DNA from 2 places in the Hydrogenophaga sp. FW305-3-2-15-A-LB1 genome. Region 2 is predicted to be linked to the other one. Evidence: riboswitches for the same ligand, from Rfam matches in the RefSeq annotation. Region 2 holds a riboswitch; the other holds the start of a gene.
The links. Region 2 has a riboswitch for glycine ahead of AC3WPZ_RS15240 (penicillin-binding protein 1A). Riboswitches for the same ligand answer to the same signal wherever they lie in the genome.
Positions count from the first base shown of each region.

Region 1: linked by a shared signal. The riboswitch ahead of gcvT (glycine cleavage system aminomethyltransferase GcvT) and the one ahead of AC3WPZ_RS15240 (penicillin-binding protein 1A) in region 2 are both predicted to bind glycine.

Region 1 covers NZ_JBYTAE010000040.1:38,513-42,916, forward strand. Annotated here, with positions in the region: gene AC3WPZ_RS13955 (SMP-30/gluconolactonase/LRE family protein) at 1-1,508, shown strand, start outside; gene AC3WPZ_RS13960 (hypothetical protein) at 1,601-2,104, shown strand; glycine riboswitch at 2,136-2,250, shown strand; glycine riboswitch at 2,263-2,367, shown strand; gene gcvT (glycine cleavage system aminomethyltransferase GcvT) at 2,373-3,557, shown strand; gene gcvH (glycine cleavage system protein GcvH) at 3,595-3,963, shown strand; gene gcvP (aminomethyl-transferring glycine dehydrogenase) at 3,992-4,404, shown strand, end outside.
Region 2 covers NZ_JBYTAE010000046.1:15,426-19,829, reverse strand. Annotated here, with positions in the region: gene AC3WPZ_RS15255 (hypothetical protein) at 1-526, shown strand, start outside; gene AC3WPZ_RS15250 (ParD-like family protein) at 583-837, shown strand; gene map (type I methionyl aminopeptidase) at 837-1,628, shown strand; glycine riboswitch at 1,658-1,747, shown strand; gene AC3WPZ_RS15240 (penicillin-binding protein 1A) at 1,876-4,164, shown strand.

The DNA.
Region 1 (4,404 bases), on a different contig from region 2:
ACGACAGCTACAACAAGACCTTCCTGCTCGGGTTCCGGTTGCTGGAACTGGCGCACGAGGTCTGGAGCGATTTCGATCTGCGCGTGGCGGCCCAGGACGAACTGGTGCGCCTGCGCAACGCGTTCGACGAAAGCGTGCAACTGGTGGTGCTCAGTGGCCAACAGATGGTGGTGGTGGCCAGCGAGGACGCTGGCCGCGAACCGCAGGTCGCCTCCAAGGTGGGCATGCGCCTGCCCCTGCACGCCAGCGCGGCCGGCAAGGCGATCGCGGCCTGCCTGGCGCCCGCGCAGCAGGCCCAGCTGTTGGCCGCCTCGCTGCTGGAGCGCTTCACCGAGCACACCATCGTGGACAACGAGGCGCTGCGGGCCGAGCTCGACCTCACCCGCGCACGCGGCTACGCGCTGGAAGTGGGTGAATACGACGCCGAGCGCGTGAGCGTGGCCGCGCCGGTGTTCGACTACGAGGGCCGCGCCATCGGGGCCGTGGCCGTGACGGCCAGCGCGGCGCAGCTGGATGCGCGGCGCGCGCACAGCCTGTCGGCCGAGCTGATCGGCGCGGCCCGCACCATCACGCACAGCGCGGCGGGCCAGCCGATGTCGCTGCTGGCGCACACCGAGCCCCCCGCGGCGCCCACGCCCGAGGTGCATGCCATCGGCGAGGCGCGGGCGCTGCTGGGCGAAGGCCCGGTCTGGTCGCCCCGCGACAACGCGCTGTACTGGGTGGACATCCTCGCGCCGGCCATCCACCAGCTCGACGCCGCCAGCGGGGTGCTGCGCGAAACACCGCTGGGCGCCATGGTGAGCATGGTCGTGCCCATGGCCTCCGGTGGCCTGCTGCTCGCCACGCCCTCGGGCCTGATGGCCATGGCGCCCGACTCGGGCCGCATGACCCTGTTCGCCCACCCCGAATCCGCCCGCCCGGGCAACCGATACAACGACGGCAAGTGCGACCGGCGCGGCCGGCTGTGGGTCAGCTCCATGGACATGGGCGCCATGGCCAACCGGGGCAACCTCTTTCGCGTCGATCCGGATGGCAGCTGGGAGAAGGTCGACAGCGGCTTCACCGTGCCCAACGGCCTGGGTTTCAGCCCCGACAACACGCGGATGTATTTCACCGACACCTTCCGCAAGACCATCTACGAATACGACTTCGACCTCGCGGCCGGCCGCATCGCGAACCGCCGCCCCCTCGTGGTCTTCGGCGCGGGCGAAGGCAAACCCGACGGCCTGACGGTGGATGCCGAGGGCTGCCTCTGGGTGGCCGTGTGGGACGGCTGGGAACTGGCGCGCTTCGGCCCCGACGGCCGCGAGCTGATGCGGGTGCGCCTGCCGGTGCCACGGCCCACCAGCTGCTGCTTTGGCGGCGCCGACCTCGGCACGCTCTATGTGACCAGCGCTTCGGTGCGGCTGGGCTCGCAGGCGCTGGCCAGCGCACCGCTGTCGGGCGCGATGTTTGCCCTGGAAGTGCCGGGCGTGCGCGGCCTGCCGGAAACCACGTTCGCCGGCTGAAACCGACCGCAGGCCGGTTACCTGCGCGGTGTTCACCGCGCCGTCACATGGGCTGTCCACAGTGCAGGCTCCGTGAACGACGCCGAGATGCCATGCTGAACAAGACCCAGAAGGGCCGCGCCGAGCTGCGACCCGGGCAACGCCAACTCGCGCAGCGCGAGCGCGCCCTGCTGCTGCTGGCCGATGGCCGCAAACCCGATGCCGAGCTGTTCGCCCTGTTCGAGGGCCAGGGCCCCACGCTCGCGGCCGACCTGATCTCGCGCGGCTACCTTGTGGACGAAGCACCACCGCCGCCCCGCACGCCGGCCAACACCCCGCCCACCGTCTCCGCCGACGCCTTTTCCGGCCCCCGCTCGCTCGCCAGCGCGCGCATGTTCCTGTTCGACCTGAGCGAGCGCATGTTCGCCCCGCGCGACAAGGCCATGGCCCAGCGCTACCGCGACGCCCTGCGCGAAGCGCGCGACGTGGGCGACATGCTGGCCGTCAGCCGGGCCATGATGGCCGACGTGGAGCGCCTGGCCGGCAGCGAACGCGCCGACGGCATCCGCGAGCGGCTGGCCCGCCTGCTGCCCGAATCGGCCCTGGAAACGCCCTGAAACACCGGCCCGCCGGACGCCGTGCGATACACTCGCCGGGTCAGGAGAGAAGCCGATCCGGTCCCCGGAGAAGGCTCGCCGAAGGCGCAGGCGGCACCGCACACCGGGTGCCCTGAACGCTCAGGCAAAAGGACTGGCAAACACGGGCCGCGAGGCCGGTGTACCCCCCTGGAGAGAGGCCGTTCCTCGAAGCGGCCCACCGAAGGAGCAAGCGCGGCATCGCCCGCGTGAATCTCTCAGGTAAAGCGGACAGTGGGGCAGCGCACGGATGAACCGTGTTTCGCCCCACCGGGGCCTGCCCCCTTGCCTGAAAGCCTCTGCCGTGCCCGCTGCCGCCGCCCCGCTTCTCCAGACCCCGCTGCACAAGCTCCACGTCGAACTGGGCGCCCGCATGGTGCCCTTCGCCGGCTACGACATGCCGGTGCAGTACCCCACCGGCCTCATGGCCGAACACCACCACACCCGCAAGGCCGCCGGCCTGTTCGACGTCTCGCACATGGGCCAGCTGCGCCTGGTCGGGCCCGACGCCCCCGCCGCCTTCGAGACGCTCATGCCGGTGGACGTGATCGACCTCGGCGTGGGCAAGCAGCGCTACGGCCTGCTGCTCAACGACGAGGGCGGCATCATCGACGACCTGATGTTCGTCAACCGCGGGCACGACCTCTTCGTCATCGTCAACGGCGCCTGCAAGGCTGGTGACATCGCGCACATCCAGGCGCGCATCGGCTCGCGCTGCGAAGTCATCCCCCTGCCCGACCGCGCCCTGCTCGCGCTGCAGGGCCCGCTGGCGGTGGACGTGCTGCAGCGCCTCGTGCCCGGCGTCGAAAAACTGATCTTCATGACCGGCTCGCCCTTCCCGTGGCACGGTGCCGACCTCTTCATCACCCGCAGCGGCTACACCGGCGAAGACGGCTTCGAAATCTCCTTGCCCGGCGACCGCGCCGACCAGTTCGTGCGCACCCTGCTGGCCCAGCCCGAAGTGATGCCCATCGGCCTGGGCGCGCGCAACTCGCTGCGCCTCGAAGCCGGCCTGTGCCTCTACGGCAACGACATCGACACCACCACCACCCCGGTGGAAGCCGGGCTCAACTGGGCCATGCAGAAAGTGCGCCGCACCGGCGGCGCGCGCGCGGGCGGCTTCCCCGGCGCGGCGCGCGTGCTCGCGCAGCTCGACGGCAGCGAACCGCTGACCCGCAAGCGCGTGGGCCTGATCGCCCAGGAATGGGTGCCCGTGCGCGAGAACGTCGAACTGCAGAACACCAGTGGCGAGGTGATCGGCAAGACCTCCAGCGGCCTCATCGGCCCCAGCGCCAACAAGCCCATCGCCATCGGCTACGTCACACCCGAACACGCCGCCCTGGGCACGCCCGTGGTGGCCATGGTGCGCGGCAAACCCGTGCCCATGGAAGTCAGCGCCATGCCCTTCGTGCCCAACCGATACTTCCGCGGCTGATCTCACTTTTTTCGTTTCTTTTTTCAGGAGCTTTTTCATGACCACCAAGTACACCGAAGACCACGAATGGATCACCGTTGACGGCGGCATCGCCACCGTCGGCATCACCGTGCACGCGCAGGACGCGCTGGGCGACGTGGTGTTCGTCGACCTGCCCGAAGTCGGCAAGAGCTTCGCGCAAAAGGAAGTGGCCGGCGTGGTCGAGTCCGTGAAGGCCGCGGCCGACGTGTACATGCCCGTCAGCGGCGAAGTCACCGAAGTCAACGAAGCCCTGCGCGCCGACCCGTCGCTGGCCAACACCGACCCGCTCAAGGCCGGCTGGTTCTTCAAGGTCAAGCTCTCCGACCCGGCCCAGGTCGACGCCCTGCTGGACGAGACCGCCTACAACACCTTCGCCAACGCCTGATCCGCCTCTTCTCCCGCCGGAGCCTTCCATGCTGATGCCCTCTGTCAAACCCCTCGGTGAACTCGAAAACCCGTCCGAATTCGTGGCGCGCCACATCGGCATCGGCCAGGCCGACGAGGCCCACATGCTCTCGGTCATCGGCGAGGCCTCGCGCCGCGCGCTGATCGACGGCATCGTGCCGCGCAGCATCGCGCGCAGCCAGGGCATGCAGCTGCCACCGGCCGTCACCGAGGCCGCGGCGCTGGCCGAGCTCAAGGCGCTGGCGCAGAAGAACAAGGTGTTCAAGAGCTTCATCGGCCAGGGTTACCACGGCACGCTCACGCCCGGCGTGATCCTGCGCAACGTGCTGGAGAACCCCGCCTGGTACACCGCCTACACGCCCTACCAGGCCGAGATCTCGCAAGGCCGCATGGAAGCCCTGGTCAACTTCCAGACCATGGT
Region 2 (4,404 bases):
CGCGAAGCCCGCCGCCAAGCCGGTGGCCAAACCCACCACCACGACCAAACGCGCGCCGCTGGCGCGCTCCGCGGCCAAGGCCGTGGAAGAAGTGACGCCGATCGAAGAGGATTCCAGCGTGAACCTAACCGAAGCCGATCTCGCGGTCGCGCAGCGCGTGTACCTCGGCAACATCCCCTGCGAACTCGGCTCGGCTGTGGAGATCGTGCCCGCCAAGCGGCAGGGGTTCTTCATCGTGCAGGTGAAGAACATGCGCAACGCGCGGTACTACATGCACCCGGTGGAAAGCCGCACCGGTGCCATCCGTCTCGAAGACCCGAAGCGGGGCGCCATGTGGCTGCAGTTGGGCAACAAGTCCATGCTCATGAGCCAGCAACTGGGCAAGCGGCTGGCCGATGAATGCATGAGTCCCGAGCAGCTGACGCTGGCCGGTGAAATGAAGCGCAACCCGCCCAAGAGCCTGCTGGATCCGGTGGACCCCCCACCGGCCGCCGCGCCACCCACCCCGCCGGCCAACACCAACTAGCCGCCGTCCACCTTGAGGCGTATATAATTCATATACGTTTCATATAAAGGTGGTGAATGGGGATCGTCAAGATTTCGGACCTGATGCACGAGAACCTGCGCGTGGCGGGGAATGCGCTGAGCAGGTCCATCAATGCGCAGGCCGAACACTGGATGCGGGTTGGCATGCTGACCGAGCTTCACCCGGGGCTGGACCACCGGGAGATCTGCCAGCTGTTGGTGCGGGCGGAGCTCGCGGGGGGCCTGGACATCACCGTGGCGGCCGCGACCCCGCCGGGCAAGTCCCGCACAGCCCCGGCGGGCCAGCGCTAGTGGCTCGCGGCATCACCATCAAGTCCGCCGAGGACATCGAGATGGCGCGGCGCGCCGGCAGGCTGGCCGCGGAGGTGCTCGGCATGATCGAGCCCCACGTCGTCCCCGGGGTCAGCACGGAGACGCTGGACCGGATCTGCCACGACCACATCGTGAACGTCCAGGGCGCCATCCCGGCCAACCTGGGGTACCACGGGTACCCCAAGACCATCCTCACCTCCGTCAACCAGGTGGTCTGCCACGGCATCCCCTCGCCCGACAAGCTGCTGAAGAAGGGCGACATCATCAACATCGATGTGGCCGTCAACCAGGACGGCTGGTTCGGCGACACCAGCCGCATGTACTTCGTCGGCACACCCAACGTGCTGGCCCGGCGTCTGGTGGAGACCACCTACGAAGCCCTGCTGGCCGGCATCCGGCAGGTCAGGCCCGGCGCGACGCTGGGGGACATTGGCCATGCCATCCAGTCCGTCGCCCATCGAGAGCACTTCAGCGTGGTGCGCGAGTACTGCGGGCACGGCATTGGCCGGATCTACCACGAAGAACCGAACGTGCTTCACCATGGCCGGCGCGGCGAGGGGCTCAGGCTGGAGCCGGGGATGGTCTTCACCATCGAACCCATGCTCAACGCAGGCCGGCGCGAGACCCGGACCTTGGCCGATGGGTGGACCGTCGTGACCAAAGACCGCTCCCTGTCCGCCCAGTGGGAACACATGGTGGCCGTCACGCCCGAGGGACACGAGGTGCTCACGCCCTGGCCGGGTGGCACGGGTGCCCGCGCACCGGTGTGACGCCCGGGTTTTGACCCTCTGATAGACTGCGACGCTCTGCGGGAGAGCGAGGCGTGTCGCGCCTCCGCCGAAGGCGCAAACTCCCATGATCGCTCAGGCCACCGGACCGCAGACACATTTCGCCGACTGGAGAGAGGCCGAGCCGCACCGCGCGCGCACCGGCACACCGAAGGGGCAGACTGCCGACGCAGTCGAAACTCTCAGGTAAAAGGACAGGGGGAGAGGCGCTTTCACCTGAGCCTTGCCCATGTTCTCCTTTCGAACCCCTTTCACGGCCCGGTTCTTCGCCGCGCTGGCCCTTGGCCTGTGCATCGGCGTTGCCCTCGGCGCCGCCCATGCCTTGCACCGCCTGTGGCAGCAGGTGCCCGAGGTTGGTCACCTGGCCCACTACGAACCGATGCTGCCCATGCGCATCCACGCCAGGGACGGCAGCCTGCTCGCCGAGTACGGCGAAGAGCGGCGCGAGTTCGTGCCGATCGAGCGCATCCCGTTGCGCATGCAGCAGGCCTTGCTGGCCATCGAGGACGCGCGGTTCCACGAACACGGGGCGGTGGACTACGCGGGCCTCGTTCGCGCGGCGCTCGGCAACCTCCTGGCCGGTGGGCACGCGCAAGGTGGCAGCACCATCTCCATGCAGGTCGCGCGGGTCTTCTTCCTGAGCCGGGAGAAGACCTACCGGCGCAAGGTCATGGAGATCATGCTGGCCTACAAGCTCGAATCGGTCTACAGCAAGGACAAGATCCTGGAGCTGTACATGAACCAGATCTACCTGGGCGAACGGGCCTACGGTTTCGCGGCGGCCGCATCGGTCTACTTCGACAAGACGCTCGACCAGCTCAGCGTCGCCGAGGCGGCCATGCTGGCCGGCCTGCCCAAGGCGCCCTCCGCCTACAACCCGGTCGCCAACCGCGAGCGCGCCACCGTGCGCCAGCAGCACATTCTCAAGCGCATGCGCGAGCTGGGGCATCTCGATGAGCCGGCCTATGAGCAGGCCCGCGCCGAGCCCCTGACCTTGGCGCTGAACCACCCGTCGACCGACCCGGCATCGGCCTACGCGGTCGAACAGGTTCGCAAGATGCTGGTGGAGCGTTATGGGGACGAGGCCTACTCGCGGGGCCTGGATGTGACCACCACCATCCACGTGGCCGAGCAGCGCGCCGCCACCCATGCCTTGCGCGCCGGCCTGTTGAATGCACAGCACCAGCGCGGCCCCGCGGGGCCGGAAGGCCATCTGAAGCAAGCCGTGCAGGCCGACGACCCGGCCGGCATCCGCCGGGCCCTCGCGCCCTACCGGGACAGTGGCGCCTTGCGCGTGGCCACCGTGCTGGAAGCCTCGACCTCCGCCGGCATCACGGCCGCCCTGCGCGACGGCACCGTGATTCGCATTGCACGCCACACGCTGAGCCCGGGCAGCAGCGCGCTGCTCAAACCCGACGCACCGGCGCGCAGGCGCATCGAACCGGGTGCCGTCGTTCGTGTCGTGGCCGACACGGCCGGGCGCTGGCGGCTGACACAGCTGCCGCAGATGCAGGGCGCGCTGGTGTCCATCGATGCGAGGTCGGGTGAGATCCTGGCACTGGCCGGGGGCTTCGACTTTGCGTTCAACCAGTTCGACCACGCGGTGCAGGCGGTGCGCCAGCCGGGATCGACCTTCAAGCCCTTCGTGTTTTCCGCCGCGCTGGAAAAAGGCTATTTCCCCGGCACCCTGGTCGACGACACGCAGCGGCTGGTCACGCCCTCGGCGCGCGGCCGCAAGGCCTGGCGACCGCGCAACTACGGCAACCAGTACGAAGGCTTCATCACGGCCCGGCGGGCCCTGGCGCGCTCGAAGAACGTGGTGGCGGTCAACCTCATGGACGCCGCCGGCACGGAATATGTGCAGCAGTTCGCCACCCGTTTCGGTTTCGCGGCCGAGCTCAATCCTCCGATCCTGCCGCTGGCGCTGGGCGCGGGTGCGGTGACCCCGCTGCAGCTCACCGAGGCCTACGCGGTGTTCGCCAACGAAGGAGAACGGGTCGAGTCCCGCCTGGTGCTCAAGGTGAGCGAGCGCGGCGGTGCGGTGCTCTACGAAGCGCCGCCGGTGTCGCCCCGCGGCCAGGTGATCTCCCCACGCAATGCCTACGTGATGGACAGCATGCTGCGCGATGTGGTGCGGCACGGCACGGGGCGGCGAGCGAGCGCACTCGGGCGCGAGGACACAGCCGGCAAGACCGGCACGTCCAACGACGCACGCGATGCCTGGTTCGCCGGTTATTCATCGGGCGTCGCTTCGGTGGTGTGGATCGGGTACGACCAGTCGCGCAGCCTGGGCAACGCGACCGGGGGAAGCCTGGCATTGCCCGTCTGGACGGATTACATGAAGGTCGCCGTCGCCCAGCGGCCCGAGCAGGAGCGCCGCATGCCGGCGGACCTGGTGCCATGGGGCGACGACTACGTCTACCCGGAATCCCTGGAGGGCCCCTGCACCGTCGAGCCCCACACCTTCATCCAGGGCCCGTTCGAATGCCGCAGCGGCATCCCGGCCCCGGGGGAATGAAAAAGCGGCGTTGCTCGGCCCCGATTTGCCCCACAAACAGGCCCAGAGGAGAAGCCAGACAAGCTGGAAACCGCGTCCTTGCACCCTTCCAGCAAGAACATAGCAGCGCCGCGAAACCCGGGATGGGTGCGGCTCTTCCACCGCATCACGCCGGCAAGCCGGCGCCACCCCCTAGAGCATGGAGTCTAGGAATTGGCGGATGTTCCGCGCACCGGTGGCATGAAGTGGGCTGAAAACGGC